DNA from 3 places in the Butyricicoccus sp. AM32-19 genome. Region 1 is predicted to be linked to each of the others. Evidence: predicted binding sites of a transcription regulator. Region 1 holds the regulator's gene; each other region holds the start of a gene.
What was found. Region 1 encodes Rex, which represses fermentation and respiration genes when NADH is low (regulators of the CRP and FNR family bind a similar motif). Its sites were predicted from a motif close to ATTGTTAANNNNTTAACAAT; they were not measured.
Positions count from the first base shown of each region.

Region 2: a site for Rex is predicted at 2,007-2,026, ahead of DW806_RS00770 (phosphoglycerate kinase). Genes of this name have one in related genera too.
Region 3: a site for Rex is predicted at 4,764-4,783, ahead of gap (type I glyceraldehyde-3-phosphate dehydrogenase). Genes of this name have one in related genera too.

Region 1 is NZ_QUIX01000008.1:118,963-125,855, reverse strand. It holds partial or broken gene DW806_RS15545 (hypothetical protein) at 1-167, shown strand, start outside; gene metA (homoserine O-acetyltransferase MetA) at 189-1,103, shown strand; gene DW806_RS08680 (redox-sensing transcriptional repressor Rex) at 1,181-1,837, opposite strand; gene DW806_RS08675 (isocitrate/isopropylmalate family dehydrogenase) at 1,877-3,034, opposite strand; gene DW806_RS08670 (aconitate hydratase) at 3,141-5,063, opposite strand; gene DW806_RS08665 (type III pantothenate kinase) at 5,386-6,231, opposite strand; gene DW806_RS08660 (metallophosphoesterase family protein) at 6,258-6,764, opposite strand.
Region 2 is NZ_QUIX01000001.1:163,953-170,845, forward strand. It holds gene DW806_RS00755 (hypothetical protein) at 1-378, shown strand, start outside; gene trmL (tRNA (uridine(34)/cytosine(34)/5-carboxymethylaminomethyluridine(34)-2'-O)-methyltransferase TrmL) at 554-1,039, shown strand; gene DW806_RS00765 (DegV family protein) at 1,051-1,929, shown strand; gene DW806_RS00770 (phosphoglycerate kinase) at 2,153-3,343, shown strand; gene tpiA (triose-phosphate isomerase) at 3,456-4,226, shown strand; gene gpmI (2,3-bisphosphoglycerate-independent phosphoglycerate mutase) at 4,343-6,076, shown strand; gene eno (phosphopyruvate hydratase) at 6,328-6,893, shown strand, end outside.
Region 3 is NZ_QUIX01000014.1:26,938-33,830, forward strand. It holds gene DW806_RS11225 (AfsR/SARP family transcriptional regulator) at 1-884, opposite strand, end outside; gene DW806_RS16105 (zinc-ribbon domain-containing protein) at 1,440-1,577, opposite strand; partial or broken gene DW806_RS11230 (zinc-ribbon domain-containing protein) at 1,718-2,227, opposite strand; gene DW806_RS11235 (sulfite exporter TauE/SafE family protein) at 2,282-3,058, opposite strand; gene DW806_RS11240 (MarR family winged helix-turn-helix transcriptional regulator) at 3,060-3,494, opposite strand; gene gap (type I glyceraldehyde-3-phosphate dehydrogenase) at 3,645-4,673, opposite strand; gene DW806_RS11250 (sensor histidine kinase) at 5,066-6,145, shown strand; gene DW806_RS11255 (hypothetical protein) at 6,196-6,513, opposite strand; gene DW806_RS11260 (S-layer homology domain-containing protein) at 6,679-6,893, opposite strand, start outside.

The DNA.
Region 1 (6,893 bases):
AAATTCTTTTTGGTACGCTGAACCGCTGTTTGAAAACAGCTTATTTAGGATACCATCGTTCCCCCTGTTTTGTCAATAACTATTTTTCATTTTTCTGCATTTTATGCAAACCCTTGAGATACCGCCGTAAATCTGCTATACTGAATATATTATATAAAGATTTGTGAAGAGAAAAAGGAGGTGTCGGCTTGCCTATCAAGATAGCCGACAGTCTGCCGGCACGCGCCGTATTGGAGAGCGAAAACATTTTCGTTATGACCGAACACCGTGCCGCGACACAGGACATTCGTCCTCTTCGCATCGGTTTACTCAACCTGATGCCATTGAAAATCATTACCGAAACCCAGATCCTGCGCTGTTTATCCAACACGCCGATCCAGATCGAGGTCGATCTGATCCAGACCGAAACGTACCATTCCAAAAATACGCCGGAGGATCATCTTCTCACCTTCTACAAGACGTTCGACGATATCCGCGACCAGAAATATGACGGTTTTATCATCACCGGTGCGCCGGTAGAGACCATGCCGTTTGAGGAAGTCGAATACTGGAAGGAACTGACCGAGATCATGGACTGGACTAAAACGCACGTTCATTCCACGCTGCACATCTGCTGGGGTGCGCAGGCCGGTCTGTATTATCACTACGGTATTCTGAAGTACATGCTGCCCGAGAAAATGTCCGGTATTTTCAAGCACCATGTTCTGCTGCCGAAGGAGCCGCTGCTGCGCGGCTTCGATGATATCTTCTGCGCACCGCACTCGCGCCACACCGAGGTGCGTGCCGCCGACATCCGCAAAAATGATCGTCTGACCATTCTCGCGGAGTCGCACGAAGCCGGTGTGCACATCGTAGAGGCAATGAACGGCCGTCAGATCTTTGTGCTGGGTCACGGCGAGTACGACGCCGACACGCTCAAAAAGGAGTATGAGCGTGATCTGGCCAAAGGCATGAACCCGGAGGTGCCGCGCCATTACTTCCGCAACGATGATCCCAACGAGGACGTACTGGTGACCTGGAAGGCACATGCCAACCTGTTTTACACCAACTGGGTCAACTACTATGTGTACCAGACAACACCGTATTATCTGGACAAAATGTAATACCAAAGCCGCTCATCCATTGGATAGCGGCTTTTTTCACACAAAAAAGGGAGTATCAAAAGATACTCCCTTTCGTTTTACAGGTTCTGCTCTCTTCCCTCGTCTGCTGCGCCGACCAGATGGCACAGTGTCATCAGGCTGTCCGACAGATGCACGTTTTCGACCGGAACGCCCAGTCCCTCCAAATGAAGGTCCTCGCCGGTGAAATTCCACAGACCGCGGATACCGCGCTCTACCAGACCGTGTGCGATACGCGGGGCATCTCCGCGCGGAATGGTGAGCACCGCCACATCCGGCTTGTTGCGCTCAATAAACTCCGCAAGCGTATCCGCGCTGCGTACCTCATGGCCGCCAAAGCGCTGACCGATGAGCTGCGGATTTGCGTCAAACGCACACAGCAGTTCAAAGCCGCTGGCAGAAAAGTTAAAGTTATTAAGCAGTGCACGACCGAGGTTGCCGGCACCCAGCAGAATCGCCGTGCGGCCGGTCCGCAGACCCATGATCGCACCCAGCTCCTCCTGCAGTTTGTCGATATTATAGCCGTAGCCCTGCTGACCAAAGCCGCCGAAGCAGTTAAAGTCCTGACGAATCTGCGAAGCGGTCAGTCCCATGCGCTCTGCCAGTGCTTTGGAGGAGATACGCTGCTCCCCTTCAGCCTTCAGCTCACAAATATTCCGATAATAGCGAGGCAATCGCTGAATTACCGCTTTGGAAACCTCTTGCTTGTGTTCCACAGACCCTCTCCCTCTCTCAAATTCTATTTCTCGTGTAAATTACAACTTAGCGATGGTATCCAGCACATAATCGGTAAATTCCTGTGCAGTTGCACCGGTATCACGACCGGTAACAACAACCTTGCGCTCCTCTACCATGCAGATATCAAGTGCGCGGTCGAGCTTCTTCGCCAGTTCGATTTCACCGATGTGCTCAAGCAGCATAACAGCTGCACGCAGTACGGAGGACGGATCCGCGTACTTTGCGCGGCCTTCCTGTACCATACGCGGCGCAGAGCCATGAATTGCCTCGAACATCGCATAGCGCTTGCCGATATTGGCAGAGCCTGCCGTGCCGACACCGCCCTGAATCTCAGCAGCCTCGTCGGTGATGATGTCGCCGTACAGGTTCGGCAGAACAACGACCTTGAAGTCGCGGCGGCGCTTGTCATCGAGCAGCTTTGCGGTCATGATGTCGATGTACCAGTCGTCAAACTGTACTTCCGGATACTCCTTGGCTACCTTCTGGCAGGTATCGAGGAACTTGCCGTCGGTGGTTTTGATAATATTCGCCTTGGTGACGCAGGAAACGCGGTTCTTGCCGGTCTTGCGCGCATAGTCGAAGGCCAGACGAGCGATACGCTCGCAGCCCTGCGAGGTAGCTACGGTAAAGTCGATGAACAGATCGTCATCAATCTGTACGCCCTGAGAGCCGACAGCGTAGCCGCCCTCGGTGTTCTCGCGGTAGAACGTCCAGTCGATACCCAGCTCCGGCACCTTTACCGGGCGCACGTTGGCAAACAAGTCGAGACCCTTGCGCATTGCAACGTTTGCGGACTCTACGTTCGGCCACGGATCGCCCTTGCGCGGGGTCGTGGTGGGGCCCTTCAGGATAACGTGGCACTTCTTCAGCTCTTCCATAACGTCGGGCGGGATTGCGCAGCCGAGTTCAGCACGGCGCTCGATGGTCAGACCGTCGATCACGCGGAACTCCACCTTGCCGGCCTTTACCTTGTCTGCCAGCAGAACCTCCAGCGCATGCTGGGCCATGCCGGTGATCATCGGGCCGATGCCGTCGCCGCCGCACACGCCGATGATCAGCTTGTCCAGCTTGGAGTAATCAATAAAATCGTCCTGCTCCTTCATATCCATGATACGCTTGCGCTGGCTCTCTACAACTGCCTCAAATTTATCCAGAACAGACTGGTCGATAGACATGGTTTTGTCCTCCTACACCATTGATATTATTTTAACAAAAGAAAATATGCCTGTCAAGTCCGACCAGAGAACCCGCTTGGCTCTCCGGCCGGCATAACGTCTTGACTTACTTGCTCTGCTGACGTGCGTACAGCAGCGTACCGCCTGCAAGCAGTGCGTGACGCTGGCGCTCGGAAACCTCACAGTCGGCCTTGAAGGTCTTGCCGCCGCAAACAACGGTGACCTGCTCGCCGTTCTTTACTTCCTCGAGCACGTTCGGCAGAGAGATTTCATCCAGCAGATTGATTGCATCGTAATCCGCCGGATCGGCAAAGGTCAGCGGGATGATACCGGAGTTGACCAGATTTGCCTTGTGAATTCGTGCGAAGGACTTGCACAGTACGGCCTTTACGCCCAGATACAGCGGAACGAGCGCTGCATGCTCACGGGACGAGCCCTGACCGTAGTTTGCGCCGCCGACAATTACGCCGCCGCCCTGCTCCTTGCAGCGGGACGGGAACTCCGGATCGACGTTGATAAAGCAGTAGTTGGAGTAGTACGGCACGTTCGAGCGGTACGGCAGCAGCTTTGCGCCGGCCGGCAGGATGTGGTCGGTGGTGATGTTGTCCTCGGTCTTGAGAACGACCTTGCCGGTGTAGGATGCCTCGAGTGCCTTGCCCAGCGGGAACGGCTTGATGTTCGGGCCGCGAACGACCTCAACCTCAGCCGGATTCTCGGCCGGCTTTACGATCATGTTGTCATTGATGGTGAAATGCTCGGGCATTTCGATCTCCGGCATCTCACCGAGGGTGCGCGGATCGGTCAGCACACCGGTCAGTGCAGACGCTGCTGCAACCTCCGGAGATACGAGGAAGATCTGTGCATCCTGGGTGCCGGAACGGCCCTCAAAGTTGCGGTTGAAGGTACGCAGCGATACGCCGCCGGACTCCGGCGACTGGCCCATGCCGATGCAGGGACCGCAGGCGCATTCAAGGATACGCGCACCGGCCGAAATGATATCCGCCAGAGCACCGTTCTGCGCCAGCATATTGAATACCTGCTTGGAACCGGGGCTGATGGTCAGCGAAACCTCCGGGCTTACGGTCTTGCCCTTGAGGATGGAAGCGACCTTCATCATGTCGTGGTAGGAGGAGTTGGTGCACGAACCGATGCAGCACTGGTTTACCTTGATCTCGCCAATCTCGGATACCTTCTTGACGTTATCCGGCATATGCGGCATAGCTGCCAGCGGCTCGAGTGCGGACAGGTCTACGGTGTACTCCTCGTCATACTCTGCGTCCGGGTCGGAGGACAGCGGTACCCATACGTCGCCGCGGCCCTGTGCTTCGAGGAACTTCTTGGTTGCCTCGTCGGACGGGAAGATCGAGGTGGTAGCACCCAGCTCAGCGCCCATATTGGTGATGGTGGCGCGCTCCGGTACGGACAGGGTCTTTACGCCCTCGCCTGCGTACTCTACGATCTTGCCGACGCCGCCCTTGACGGTCATCTGGCGCAGTACGTCCAGAATAACGTCCTTCGCAGATACCCACGGAGACAGCTTGCCGGTCAGGTTGACGCGGACCATCTTCGGCATCGGGATGTAGTACGCGCCGCCGCCCATTGCGACTGCAACGTCCAGACCGCCGGCACCGAACGCCAGCATGCCGATGCCGCCGCCGGTCGGCGTATGGCTGTCCGAACCGATCAGGGTCTTGCCCGGTGCGCCGAAGCGCTCCAGATGTACCTGATGGCAGATGCCGTTGCCTGCCTTCGAATAGTAGATACCGTGCTTCTTAGCGACAGAACCGATATATTTGTGGTCGTCCGCATTCTCGAAGCCGGACTGCAGGGTATTGTGGTCAATGTAAGCGACCGAGCGCTCGGTCTTGACCTGATCGACGCCCATCGCCTCAAACTGGAGATAAGCCATCGTGCCGGTGGCATCCTGCGTCAGCGTCTGGTCGATCTTCAGACCGATCTCCTGACCCAGTACCATTTCGCCGTCTACCAAGTGCGCTTTCAAAATCTTCTGCGCGATTGTCATACCCATGTGTGTTTCCTTCGCTCCTTTATGTCCCGACGCGAAAGTCTTTCGCTTTCGCGCCCCATTCTCGTCAGAATGGGTGGTTGCGGCTTCCACAGCCTTCTCCACGGTGCAGCTCGCACCGTGCCCCAAAAAACAAAAATAGAAGTGGTGTTCGCATACACGAAACCACTTCTATTTTACAACATTCTATCGGTTTTGCAAAGCACTTTTCACCGCAGTGATTTGAAAAAGTTCAAGCCTTTTTCTGCGTTTTTTCAGCAGAATTACTGTTTTCGGCAGAAAGTCACTTGTATTTGTCGAAAAAGCGGTTTCGCAGCAGTTCAACTCACTTGTTCTCCTGCCATGTACCTTCCTCGGTCACTTCGATGACGCTGCTGGTCATATCCAGCTTGCGGTTTTCAAACGCTTCGCGGTTGTTCTCGTAGATGAGACGCAGACCCTCGAGCGTCAGGTTCGGGTCCACATCGTCGATAAGGTCGCAGTATTCCGCCATCATGCGGCCCATGCCGCCGGTAGCGACTACTCTTGCCTTGCCGCCCAGTTCCTTCTGGATATCCGTGATGATGCCGGTCAGCGCGCCGACATAGCCGCGCACCGCACCGGACTGCATGGACTGCACAGTGGTCTTGCCGATGGCATTCTCCGGCCGCTCAATGTCCACGCGCGGCAGCTTGGACGCCTTGAGGAACAGCGCCTCCATCGCCACCTTCAGACCCGGGAAAATCGCGCCGCCCTGATACGCGCCGTTCTCGTCGATGGCGTCAAAGGTAGTCGCCGTGCCGATATCCACAATGATGAGCGGCTTGCCATACTTGCGAACCGCAGAAACCGCGTTGACCAGTCGGTCCGCGCCGACCTCGCGCGGGTTGGCATAGCAGTTTTCAATGCCGATATCCGCATCGCGGCCCGCGATGACCGGCTGCACATACAGATACTTGCGGATGGCATTGATCAGCGTATACATCACCGGCGGCACGACCGACGCGATCACGACCGCCGTCGTTTCCGCGCAGCTGATCTCGTGGAAGTGGTAATACTGCGCGATCAGCATGCCCAGCTCATCCGAGGTGCGCTCAGAATTGGTGGAAATGCGGAACGAGCCGCGCAGCTTGTCTCCGTCATATAAACCGAACACCATGTTGGTGTTGCCTACGTCGATTGCTAAAAGCATAATGTTCTCCTAATTTTCTATTTCTCTTACAGACGCTCTTTTCGCAGCAGACTGCCGTCCTCATCGACCAGCTCGAGCAGCGCAGCCCGTCCGTTCTCGACAGTCAGCCGAGCGTAGCTGGCCGGGCCGCCGCGCGGCAGACTGATGCTGCCCGGATTGCATACCCACACGCCGTTCTCCCGCTCGAGCATCATGCGGTGCGTATGCCCGAAAAAAGCAAGCGCGCAGTGCTCCTCGTAAGCCCGCTGCGGCACAATGCCGCTCGACAGCATGCCGACACGCTCACGGTGGCCGTGCGTGATATAAATCCGCACGCCGCCCGGTGTCACAACCGCATTCAGCGGCACATCGGGGTCAAAATCGTTGTTGCCCCGCACGCGGTAGATCGGCATGGCCGGGAACACGCGCTCGATCTCGCGAGCATCCTCGGCGTGATCGCCTAAGTGAATGACCGCATCCGGTTCTTCCCTGTCTACCGCAAAGGCCATTGCCATGTTATAGCCGTGGGAATCTGCAAATATCAGCACTTTCATGTTGTTCCCTCTCTCTGCGCCGCACATATAGCTGTATTTTACACCGAGTATCCCGCGATGTAAAGTAATTTTCTTGCGATCAGCCACAATTTATTTCCCTGTGCACACACTTCTCCTCCCGGCGGCATA
Region 2 (6,893 bases), on a different contig from region 1:
AGGATCATGGTCTGGGGCAGTGACGAGATGCATATGTACGCCGACCTGTGCTGGAAGCTGGACAACGGCTTCACCGACGCGTACGACCCGGACACCAGCTACGGTCTGTGGCTGCCCAGCCAGCCGGAAACCACGGATGACGATCTGCAGGATTCGTGGCACAAGGCTGTGGACGGCTTTGAGGGCGCAAAGCTGACCGTCACCATCACCTTTACTGACGGCTCGGAGCAGACCCGCTCGATGACGCTGCACACCGGCAAGCTGGGCGTGGAATACAAGGACGATACGTCCGGTCCGAGCCTTACCGGCGAAGTGCTGACCGATGAGCAGGCCGCAGCGGAAGGCTATATCTATGGCGTCTATGCGGATATTGAGTAATTGAAGATATGTGCCGTTCGTTCAAAATCATCAAAAATTAGTATAGTGCATGAAAATTTCCTCTGAATCTTGTGTTCAGAGGAAACTTTTTTGCGGAAAAATGGGAATATACCTTGAAAAATACGGTGTTATCGCATAAAATAGAAGAAGTTTAGTTCGTAAATGAGGCGAAAGTATGCTCAACATTGTTTTGGTCGAGCCGGAGATCCCGCAGAACACCGGCAACATTGCCCGCACCTGTGCGGCGACAGGCTGTGTGCTGCATCTGGTCGAGCCGCTCGGCTTTGCTATCGACGATAAGCGCATGAAGCGGGCCGGTCTGGATTACTGGCACCTGCTCGATGTGCGTATGTATAAAAATCTGGATGAATTTTTTGAGAAAAATCCGGACGGCCGCTACTTCTATGCGACAACAAAGGCACCGCACGCCTATCATGAGGTGGAATACTGCGACGGCGACTACCTGATGTTCGGCAAAGAGACCCGCGGTCTGCCGGAAGCGCTGCTCATCGAGCACCCGGAACGCTGCGTCCGCATTCCCATGAGAGAGGGCGCGCGCAGCCTTAATCTGTCTAACTCGGTCGCTGTTATTGTGTTTGAGGCACTGCGGCAGACCGGCTTTGAAAATCTGAGACTTGCGGGACCGTTTCCGCAGGCATAAAGGAGTAAAGAATGGAAAAGATTCATATTTTGACCGATTCCTCATCGGATATTCCGCACGATCTGGTAGAGGCGCACGGCATTGAGATCGTTCCGATCATGCTGACGCATGAGGGACGCAGCTTCCGCGAATATTACGACATCACATCTGAGGACTACTGCAGGCTGCTCGAGACCAGCAGCGAGATTCCCGGCACGGCCATGACTACGCCGACCGTATTCCTCGAGTCCTACAACCGTGCATTTGAGCGCGGCTGCACGCATCTGCTGGCAGTGCTCATCAACGGCGGCGGCTCGGGTACCTATCAGGCGGCCTGCCTTGCAAAATCCATGTTCGAGGAGGAGCAGGGTGAGGGCAAAATGACCATCGAGGTCATCGACTCCAAGACATACACCTATATTTACGGACACATTGTTGTCAAGGCTGCCGAAATGCGTGAGCAGGGCGAGAGCTTTGACGCGATCGTCAGCGTGGTAAAAAGCCGTCTTAACCGCGTGGAAGCCTACCTCGGTGTGTACAGCCTCAAGTTCCTCAAGAAGTCCGGCCGTATTTCGGGCGGCGCGGCCTTCGTGGGTGAGGCGCTCGGTCTCAAGCCCATCAGCCATGTGTATGACGGTGCGGTAAAGGTGTGTGACAAGGTGCGCGGTGAGAAGGCACTCGTTGCCGGAATGAGCAAAAAAGTCTCCGCCCGTGTGGTGCAGCCGGATAAGCAGACGGCTATCCTGCTCTACGGCGACGTACCCGCCGAGCGTCTGGATGAAATGGAAAAGCGTCTGCGTACCGAAATTGGATTCCGCGATGTGGAACGCGTAGCGATCGGTCCTTCGGTTCTGACAAATACTGGTCCGCTGGCGATGGCTGTAGCGTATTATGGAACGCCGCGGGATTGATGCAAAAATTGTGAATGTTGTTTAATATTTCGCAACTTTTTGGCGAAAAACGCAAAAATCCTCTAAAAGCGAGTTGGAATGTGATGATTTTCACAATTTTGCTTGCGAATGACACGAATTACGAGTATAATTCTGTATTGGAAACGGAATTATTTAAGTAATAAGTTCGTGCTTTTGTTCCTTATCGTAACTTTATAATACATCTTAAAGGAGAGGGATATTTATGCAGTATAACAAGAAGAGCGTTGAGGATATCGACGTATCCGGCAAGAAGGTAATTGCCCGCTGCGATTTTAACGTACCGCAGGACGAGAACGGCAACATCACCGACGACAAGCGCATCCGTGCTTCGCTGGAGACCATCAACTACCTGCTGGATCACAACGCTGCTGTAATCCTGTGCTCGCACCTCGGCCGTCCGAAGGGCGAAGTAAACATGAAGTATTCGCTGGCTCCGGTCGCTAAGCGTCTGGGCGAGCTGCTTGGCAAGGAAGTCAAGCTGGCAAAGGACGTTGTAGGCGAGGATGCTAAGAAGCTGGCCGCTGAGGTTAAGCCGGGCGAGGTCGTTCTGCTTGAGAATGTTCGCTTTGAAAAGGGCGAGACCAAGAACGACGCTGCGCTGGCAAAGGCTATGGCTGACATGGCTGACATTTACGTCAACGACGCATTCGGCACCGCACACCGTGCACACGCTTCCACCGCAGGCATCGCAGATTACCTGCCGGCTGTATGCGGTTTCCTGATCAAGAAGGAAATCTCCATCATGGGCAAGGCTCTGAGCGACCCGGCTCGTCCGTTCGTTGCAATCCTGGGCGGCGCTAAGGTTTCCGACAAGATCGGCGTTATCGAGAACCTGATTGACAAGTGCGACACCATCATCATCGGCGGCGGCATGGCCTACACCTTCTCCAAGGCAAAGGGCGGCGAGATCGGCACCTCTCTCTGTGAGGAAGACAAGATCGAGCTGGCACTCGGCCTGCTCAAGAAGGCTGCTGACAAGGGCGTTAAGCTGCTCCTGCCGGTTGATACCGTTTGTGCAGATCACTTCGGCGCGGACGCTGCTCCGGTCGTATACGAGGCTGGCAAGATCCCGGCTGACATGATGGGCATGGACATTGGCCCGAAGACCGTAGAGCTGTTCTCCGAGGCTGTCAAGGACGCAGGCACCGTTGTTTGGAACGGTCCGATGGGCGTATTCGAGTTTGACACCTTCGCAGTCGGCACCAAGGCTGTTGCCAAGGCAATCGCTGAGAGCAAGGCTGTTTCCATCATCGGCGGCGGCGACTCCGCAGCTGCTGTTGAGAAGCTGGGCTTTGCTGACAAGATGACCCACATCTCTACCGGCGGCGGCGCTTCTCTGGAGTTCCTCGAGGGTCTGGAGCTGCCGGGCATCGCATGCCTGCAGGACAAGTAAGTCCATTAGGAACGCTTTATATCGGAGCGCGTTCTGTTGAGCGCTCCGTATAAATACATAAAGATTTAAGACGGAAAAGTCCGTCCGAATGTTTGAAAGGGGTAAAACCAACATGAATCGCAGATATCGTAAGACCATTATCGCCGGCAACTGGAAGATGAACAAGACTCCGGCAGAGGCTAAGGCTCTGATCGAAGAGATGAAGCCGCTCCTGTCCAAGACCAAGTGGTGCGAGATGGTTCTTTGCGTACCGTTTACCGATATTCAGGCTGCTGTAAAGGCTGCTAAGGGCTCCAAGATTGCAATCGGCGCTGAGAACATGCACTTCGAGAAGTCCGGCGCTTTCACCGGCGAGATCTCCGCTGACATGCTCAAGGAGCTGGGCGTTAAGTACGTTATCATCGGCCACTCCGAGCGCCGTCAGTACTTCAACGAGACCGACGAGGCTTGCGGCAAGAAGGTTCAGGTCGCTCTCGAGAACGGTCTGCGCCCGATCCTGTGCGTAGGCGAGTCTCTGACCGAGCGCGAGCAGGACGTTACCATGGAAGTTATCCGCAAGCAGATCAAGATCGCTCTGCAGAACGTAGCTGTTGAGGACATTAAGAAGGTTGTCATCGCTTACGAGCCGATCTGGGCAATCGGTACCGGCAAGACCGCTACCGCAGAGCAGGCTAACGAGGTTTGCTCCGCTATCCGTGACTGCCTGCGCGAGAAGTACGGCGCACGCGCTGCACGCGGCATCACCATCCAGTACGGCGGCTCTATGAACGCGAAGAACGCTTCCGAGCTGCTGGCTCAGCCGGACGTTGACGGCGGCCTGATCGGCGGTGCCTCCCTGAAGAGCGCTGACTTCGCTACCATCGTAGAAGCAGCTAACCAGTAAGATAAGGATACGGGAAAGGGAAACGCTCCCTCACCGTTTTGCGGAGGGGGACATGGTGCATATCGTGTCCCCTTTTATTCTCTTATCGTTCGCTTCTGTAAAGGAGTTTTATCAGTATGAAAAAAACCACTATGCCGGGCATGCCGGAGGTAGAGGTAGTCGAGATCAAGACTTCCGCACCGGTTAATGTTCTGGCAGATCCGGCTCCTGCAAAAAAGCCGGCGGCAAAGCGTACTCGCAAGACCGCTGCTAAGACTGCCGAGGAGAAAAAGCCGGCAGCAAAGCGCGGCCGCAAGCCCAAGGCAGCCGCCGCTGCTGCCAAGAAGGCAGAGGGCCCGAAGAAGCCGACCGCTCTGATTATCATGGACGGCTTCGGTCACCGCGAGGAGACCAAGGGCAACGCCATCGAGGCTGCTAAAAAGCCGAATCTCGATAAGATTTTCGCAGAGAACCCGCTCACCTATATCGGTGCATCCGGTCTGGACGTTGGTCTGCCGGACGGCCAGATGGGCAACTCCGAGGTTGGCCACACCAACATCGGTGCAGGCCGCATTGTATATCAGGAGCTGACCCGCATCACCAAGGCCATCCAGGACGGCGATTTCTTCGAGAATCCGGCTCTGATGAGCGCGATCAACCAGTGCAAGTGGTTCGATTCCACTCTGCACATTTTCGGTCTGCTGTCTGACGGCGGTGTGCATTCCCACATTGACCACATGTTTGCGCTGCTCGAGCTGGCACGCCGCAATGGTCTGCGCAAGGTTTGCTTCCACTGCTTCATGGACGGCCGCGACACGCCGCCGCAGTCCGGTATCGAGTATATCGACCGCCTGCAGGCCAAGATCGACGCTGTCGAGGTCGGCTGCATCGCAACCGTATCCGGCCGTTACTACGCAATGGATCGTGATAACCGCTGGGATCGTGTACAGAAGGCGTACAACGCTATCGCACTCGGCGAAGGCGAGCACGCTGCTACCGCACACGAGGCTATGGAGCAGTCCTACGCAAACGGCGTAACCGACGAGTTCGTTGTTCCGGTTATCGTTACCGAGGGCGCGACCGTCAAGGACGACGACGCGATCATCTTCGCAAACTTCCGTCCCGACCGTGCGCGTGAGATCACCCGTGCATTCGTTGATCCGGAGTTCACCGGCTTTGAGCGCGTACAGCCTAAGATCCACTACGTCTGCATGACGCAGTATGATGCTACTATTCCGGGCGTGGAGATCGCCTTCAAGCCGCAGAGCCTGAAGAACACGTTCGGTGAATATATCTCCGATCTGGGTATGACCCAGCTCCGCATTGCCGAGACCGAGAAGTACGCACACGTTACGTTCTTCTTCAACGGCGGCGTTGAGAAGGAGTACCCGGGCGAGGATCGCGCCCTCATTCCGTCCCCGAAGGTTGCAACCTATGATCTCCAGCCGGAGATGAGCGAGCCTGCCGTTACCGAGGAGTGCGTAAAGCGCATCCTGTCCGGCAAGTACGACGTTGTTATCCTCAACTTCGCAAACTGCGATATGGTAGGTCACACCGGCGTATTCGAGGCTGCAGTCAAGGCTATCGAGGCCACCGATGACGGCGTAGGCAAGGTCGTTGATGCCATCCTCAAGATGGGCGGCCAGTGCCTGATCACTGCCGACCACGGCAACGTCGATCAGATGCTCGATGCCGATGGTGTTACTCCGTTCACCGCACACTCCACTAATCCGGTGCCGCTTGTAATGATCGGCCACGAGGGCAAGCTGGCAGAAGGCGGCGTACTGGCTGATCTGGCTCCCACCATGCTGGATATGATGGGTCTCAAGCAGCCGGAGGAGATGACAGGTCACTCGCTGCTTGTAAAGTGAGCATCTAAGAGGGACGCTGTCCCCCTTAGATACCGAAAAAGTTCCCAAGGAAACTTTTTCGGATATCCCCCTCATCTTTGCACGGCAAAGACGGTTCGGGACACGTGTCCCGAAGCAGTGGTATAAAAGTCCGGCAGAGCTGGACTTTTATGGGGAATTTTATCGCCGCGTGCGCGCGGCGCAGCAAAAATGTGATTTTTGCTGTTTAGTTAGCCAACCATTTTATTTTATAATAAGAAGGAGAAAGAATTATGAAGGGCTACATTGAAATTGTTGATGTAATCGGCCGCGAAGTTATGGACTCCCGCGGCAACCCGACCGTTGAGGTTGAGGTTTACGTTGAGGGCGACACCGGCGCATACATGGGCCGCGCTGCTGTTCCGTCCGGTGCTTCCACCGGTATCTTCGAGGCTTGCGAGCTGCGTGACGGCGACAAGTCCCGCTACAACGGCAAGGGCGTACTCAAGGCTGTTGACGCTGTAAACGGCGAGATCGCTGAAGTTGTTATCGGCATGAATGCTCTCGACCAGCAGGCAATCGACAAGGCTATGATCGAGGCTGACGGCACCCCGAACAAGACCAAGTTCGGCGCAAACGCTATCCTCGGCGTATCCCTGGCTGTTGCCAAGGCTGCTGCAGAGGCTCTGAGCCTGCCGCTGTACAACTACATCGGCGGCTGCAACGCTAAGACCCTGCCGATGCCGATGATGAACATCCTGAACGGCGGCGCACACGCTACCAACAACGTTGAGATTCAGGAATTCATGATCATGCCGGTTTCCGCTCCGTCCTTCCGCGAGGCTCTGCGCCGCTGTGC
Region 3 (6,893 bases), on a different contig from region 1:
GAATGGCCGTTTCGTGCGATCGAACGGGCTTCGGAACGGTACAGAATCTTGAAAAAGTCGTATTCGCATACCATGGCGCCGCCGTGCGGCGCAGGCTCCGCAAGCTGAGAGCAAACCTCGTCCATGGTCAGTGTGCGGTCGTTTACGGTGCGTGTTGCCTGACGATACAGCGTGCGCAGCGTCTCGGACGGCATAACGCCGAAATGCGCAAACAGCAGCTCGCTCATTTCCTCGTAGACCGACATAGTGCCCTTCATATCGCCGGTGCGGAGCAGACCACGCATGAGGTGCTCATACAGGTCCTCCTGATACGGCTCAATATGAATCGCCTGATGGCACAGCGCAACGGCTTCGGCGGTGCGTTCCTGCTTTTCAAGCAGTTCGATCGCCCCGGCTGCCGTACGGGTGTACAGGCTGTGATAGTAGGCCACGATTGGAATGGTCCAGATTTCATCGGTCATGCGCGGCAGCGGATCGCCGGCATACAGTGCCAGTGCAGCCTGATACTCTGCCAGACGGACATCGTCATCTCCGGCGGCTTCGGCGGCATGAAAATGCGCCTCGAAGTCCTCAATATCGAGGGAAAGCGGTATAACGTTGTTCCAGAAGTATCGTCCTGCTTTGCGGCGGATGAGCAGGCGGCCAAGTCCCGGCTGCAGTTTGTCCAGCGCGATACGAATGCGGTGGAAGATTGATTTGAGCGCATTTCCGGGATCCGCGCTTTTTTCGCCGTTGCTCCAGTATAGATGGATCAGCTCCTCCTGGGCGAACGAGCGGCCGTGGTTATATATCATATAGGCCAACAGTGACCATACCCGGCGGGAACGGTCGTCGCTGTCGGAAATGGTGCGGTCGCCGTATCGAAGGGTAAACTGCCCGAGCATCTACACTTGTAATGTAGGTCCGTTCATCTTTGCTCCCTACCTTTGTATGATGTGTTCGCAGATTGACGCGCATGACCGATTACAAAGTCATACGGCATATATTAAAATATACCACGAAACCGGCAAAAATGCAAACCGGAGAACAGGGAACAGAGGAGTTCCTGCAGGTGCAGCCGCAGATTTGAGGGAGAACTGCCGTTGAGAAGCGAGCGCATAAAATAACATAGTATATGGATTGATTCTGAGGAAAATACGAAAATGCAGCATGATTTGCACTAAAAAGAACGCACGTTCTTTATTGAATGTTCAATTTCTCTGTATGGATAGGAGCAAGGGCAGGGTAGCAGGCTTGCAGACAATACGCTCTGCTTGGACGCCGACCGGAACAATATGGACAGCCATCCCCGCGAATCCGCTTGCTGATGGAACTCTGTCAGACATGTCCCTTCTCGCATTGCCACTCATGGCCTTTTCACATTTCCACCCAAATTTCTTATTGGATTGCCCTGCTATCTCACTGGGCCAAAGCGGCAAATTCTTTGTGGAGTGCCAGATTCAAATAAGCGCAGGCTCCGACGGCCTCACCAAGCCGCATCGCGTCCCAGTTCTCGGATGACAGATGGGGCATCTGCTTTTTCGAGAATTGGTGCGGGAACAGATGGCTGCTTTCCAAACATGTCCTTCCGAACAGATCCAGTATACTTTTTTTCAGAGCCGGGCACTACATCATAAGGTGTCAGAGGGGAATTTAACGCAGAATGCCACTCCGCGGCAATTTCCGGCCGGAGCACTGCCAGGCAGTTTTTCTCATACGCCTGAAGATTGGCACAGAACGGACAGTTGGAACGGCGCTTGGTCCTATTAGCGATCGTTGCTCGATACTCCTGCTGACATTTTGGACAGTGCCACCAAACTTTTCGAGGTGAACCGCTGAATACAGTATCAGGCTTGTCGGCGTTGCGGGTGCTCCACTCCAACGCGATTGCAGGATATTCTACCGCCAGAGTGCGTTTCTTTCGCTCATGAAAATACATTTGATTAATTGCATATTGATCCCGCCGGTGATGAAAATCGAGCGGCTGTAAATCAAGATAGCAAAATACAGAGGCGATCATTTGGTCAAGATGCCTGTCCTGCTCATCAAACCGATACAGAATTTTCGTCTTCTGCAATACAACCGGCTCAGCCAGCTCCCGGCTGTCACAGATCCGAAGCACCTGATATCCCGCATCTCGCAGGGCGCGGTCTTTCCGTTCTGCCCTCTCTCTGGCCGCCATACTGCTGTGATAATAGTACCCATCATGTTCCAGCACCAATTTGTGTTCAGGCAAAAAAATATCCATATTCTCAATTTTCAACTGAAAAACCCCTTTCCGACAGAGCGGAAAGGGGTTTGTTTATGCGATTTTGGAGAATAACATAACAGCAAGGCCGAGCACGACAAGAATCACGCCGGTGGCGCGGTTGAGCGTTTTCGGGCTGGCCTTATTGGCGAACACGGCAGCGATGCGTGCCCACACGAGCGTGAAGATCACGCACAGAGCCCAGATCAGCGGGTCAGGCATTCCGCCAATGGCGAAGTGCGAGGCCGCGCCTGTGAGCGCTGTGAACGTCATAATGAACACGCTGGTGCCGACGGCGGTTTTCAGCTCGTAGCCGAGCACCGAGGTCAGGATGAGCAGCATCATCATGCCGCCGCCCGCGCCGATGAAGCCGCAGATAAACCCGATCAGCACGCCGCAGACAATGGACTGCACAGCTCGTTTGCGCGCGGACACGTTCATCATCGCCTCTTTGGTGGTCATGACCGGACGGACGATGAATTTTACGCCGAGCAGGAACGTCATAAACACCGAGAAGCTGCCCATCGTTCGCGAGGGGAGCAGGCTGGCGATATAGCTGCCGACCACGGTGAATACAAGCACGCTGAGCATTATCAGCAGGCCGTTTTTGACATCCAGATTTTTGTTTTTGCCGTAGGTATAGGCCGAAACGGCGCTCGCCAGTACGTCAGACGAGAGCGCGATGCCGACCGCCATATACGGGTCCATGTGCAGAAAGGTGATGAGAATGGGGCTGATAACGGCGGCGGCGCTCATGCCCGCGAAGCCGGTGCCGAGGCCAGCGCCCATGCCGGCGAAAAACGTGACGAGCACGGTGAAAAGCATCGTCATATCAGCGCACCTCCTGCAAGAGCTGGTCGAGATTGCGGTCGATGACACCGACGGCATCGCCAAACGCCTGCCGCTGTTCATCACTCATGCCGGAGAGCAGACGGTCGATGAACTGCGCCTGCAATGCGCGGCCGCGGTCGATGATGGGAAGCGCCTTGTCGGTACATATCAGACGGGTCTTGCGGCGGTCGCCGGGGATGCTCTCGCGGCGCAGATAGCCCTCTTCGACCAGCCGGTTGACGTTGACTGATACGAGGTTCGCCTTGATCCGGCGCAGCTCCACGATGTCGCTGGCGGTGTCATGGCCGGGGTTGTTGGCAAGGAACAGCAGGATGTCAAACGCCGTCTGTGTCAGCTTGAGTTCGCGGCACAGCGGTCGGCACATTGCGCTGTATGCCAGATCGGTCTTGTGCGTAAATTCCATATAGGGATTCATGTATATCACCTGCTTCAAAAATAGATAGTCTAAATTTGAACTAAGTATAGCATGATATGCCTGTGCCGTCAAGCCGGAGAGAAAGAAAAAAGCTCTTGTTCCGAAGAACAAGAGCTTTTTGAAAACATTTTATACGCCAGTGGGCAGCAATTACTTGTTGTCAACCTCTGCCATGTGCTCGATGAGCATCAGCAGCTTGTTGGAGTAGCCCCACTCGTTGTCGTACCAGGAAACAACCTTTACGAAGGTGTCGGTCAGGTAAACGCCAGCGTTAGCGTCGAAAATGGAGGTGCGCTCGTCGCCCAGGAAGTCAGAAGATACAACAGCATCCTCGGTGTAGCCCAGAACGCCCTTCAGGCCGCCCTCAGACAGCGGCTTCTCGGAAGCAGCCTTCATAGCAGCGCAGATGTCTTCCTTGGTAGCCGGCTTAGCCAGGTTAGCAGTCAGGTCAACAACGGAAACGTCCAGGGTCGGTACACGCATGGAGATACCGGTCAGCTTGCCGTTCAGCTTCGGGTAAACCTTGCCTACAGCCTTTGCAGCGCCAGTGGTGGACGGGATGATGTTGCCGCAAGCAGCACGGCCGCCGCGCCAGTCCTTCTTGGACGGGCCGTCAACAACCTTCTGAGTGCCGGTTGCAGAGTGTACGGTGGTCATCAGGCCCTCGGTGATGCCGAATGCCTCGTCCAGTACCTTAGCGATCGGAGCCAGGCAGTTGGTGGTGCAGGATGCGTTGGATACGAAGGTCATATCCTTGGTGTAAGTGTTCTGGTTAACGCCCATTACGAACATCGGGGTGTCGTCCTTGGACGGAGCAGACATGATAACCTTCTTAGCACCGCCATCGATGTGAGCCTGTGCCTTCTCCTTGGTCAGGAATACGCCGGTAGACTCTACAACGTAGTCAGCGCCAACCTTGCCCCACGGAATGTTCTTCGGGTCCATCTCTGCAAAGAACTGAACCTTCTTGCCATCAACGGTGATGGAGTTGTCATCATACTCGATGGTGCCGTCGTAACGACCGTGCATGGTGTCATACTTGAGCATGTATGCCATGTAGTCCGGAGTCATGAACGGATCGTTTACCGCTACGAACTCAATGTTCGGGTTCTTCAGACCAGCGCGGAAAACCATACGGCCGATACGGCCAAAGCCATTGATACCTACTTTGATACCCATTTTACAGTGTTCCTCCTAAATGTTTTGATGAAGTTCTCTGTTGATGTTATTATTATACACTAAATGCGCAGTTTGCCGCAAGGTGTAATATTTGTGATTTTCTTGTCATTCTGCCCGGTATTTTTGTATAATTTTCTTTGCAATGACAGTAGCGGCAGTGGTATAATAAACACATCGTACAAAATATGGGGATTCGGTTTGTATAATCCCCCGATTTTCGGGATGAGAAAAGCACAGCGCGCGCCGTGCTGTTTTTTCACATCCGCGAAGACAGAGATTAGTATGCCAAATACCGCGCAGCATATACCGGACGCAGGAAAACACGATCGAGAATGACAGCAGCTTTCCCACAGTACAAAGGTAAAATTACACGGTGTTTTGGGAGGATAATGATGGAAGACGCATTTTTTTCGCAGCTGGACGGCAACGCAGTCCGTGAGCTGCTGCTGCGCACCGAGCTGCGGCATGCGGCGCTGTTCGCAGTGAGCGATACGCTGCGTATTGAGCGGTGCAGCGACGCGGCACAGCAGCTTTCCGGTCTGCACCCGATGGAGGAGCTGGATCCGTTCCTGAGCGGCAGCACGCGGAATATACTGCTCCGGTGCATAAATACACAGTCTGCCTGCACCGCAGAGGAGGACATCGACGGAACGGTCTACACGGTCGAAATGATCCCGCACCGCGGCGGTGCACTGCTGGCGTATCTGCGGCGCGACCGTGCCGCCTATGACGGCAGCCTGCGGGTCATTCAGGACAAAAGCTCGCGTTATCTGGGTGCTTTGATGGCCGAGGCCGAGCAGGTGGAGGATCCTGCACTGGCAGACGGGCTGCGGCGGCAGTGCATGCGGCTGTATCGGCTGCTGACGCACTCGGATTTACTGCACGACCCTCTGCTGACCGAGCAGCTTTCTCTGCGGCGCTGCGACCTGTCAGCGCTCTGCCGCGATGCTGTACAGCAGGCTGAGACGCATGCGCCTGCGGGCAGTGCAAAATTCATCGTACAGGTGCCGGAGCACGCAGACGCGCTCATTGACGCGAGACTGGTGCGTACGGCAATCTATAACCTGCTGACAAACGCGCTGCGCGTAACACCGGAGGACGGCGAAATCACGGTTTCGCTGACCGATACGCGGGATTTTGTGACGATTGCGGTTGCCGATACCGGTCCGGGACTGGATCCGGCGAAGTTCGATGACCTGCTTTCCGGCTGGCGGCGCACCACCTCGATGGACGATTACCGGGCGCTCGTGCGCGGCGGCACACCGCTTGGTCTTGGCCTGCCGCTCGTCAATCAAATCGCGCAGGCGCACGGCGGACGGCTGCTGCTCACGCAGAGAGAGGGCGGCGGCAGCGTGCTGCACCTGTGTCTGGCGCATTTGCCGCATACGCTCGAGGATGACCTGTTCCGCGCACCGACTATCATCGAGGACGGTTATACCGTCGAAGAAATTGAATTTTCCATCATGGAATGAAATAAAACAGCCTCAGAGGCGTGCAAAAATCACGCTCTGAGGCTGTTCTCTTATGTGTTGTCGGGAGAGGTGTACGAACCGCGGTAGACCTTAATGGACTCCGGCAGCCAATGCCCATCCGCAGGCTTCTGAATTTCGGTGATGGTGTACGTCAAACCGCGGTATTTGGCGTATACGATGGAGGTTTCGCTGTCGTAAACGGCGATTTTGGTGCCGTCAGGCATGGTTTTCTGCCAGACAGTGAGTTCATCGTCCGGCGTGCTGCTGACAAAAAGCAGGCCGCCGGCCGGCATATAGCTGATGTTTAGACTTGCAGCCAGTACGCACAGCAGCGGAACGATCAGCAGGAATGCAATGCGTTTTTTCATAGAGCCGTCACCTCTTTCGCGGAAGCTGTCTCTCGGTATCTGCACTATAGCAGATAAAACGTATTTTTACAATTCGCGTTTTGACTGAAAACTGTGACGTGAAATTGATGTCCCAAAGACATAGAAAAACCACCTGTTATCAGTGATAACAGGTGGTTTTGCACATTATTTGATCTGCTGAGACAGGTTGTACAGCACCTGTGCCAGCTCAACCGACTTAATCTGTCCCTTGGGATTGAATGCGCCGTGATTGTCGCCGTTCATCAGTTTGCTGGTCTGACAGAACGCAACGGCATCCTTCGCCCACGGAGCGATCGAAGAAGCATCGGTAAACGCGGTATTCACACTCGTATCAGTCGAAACCGTAATCTTTCCGGCCT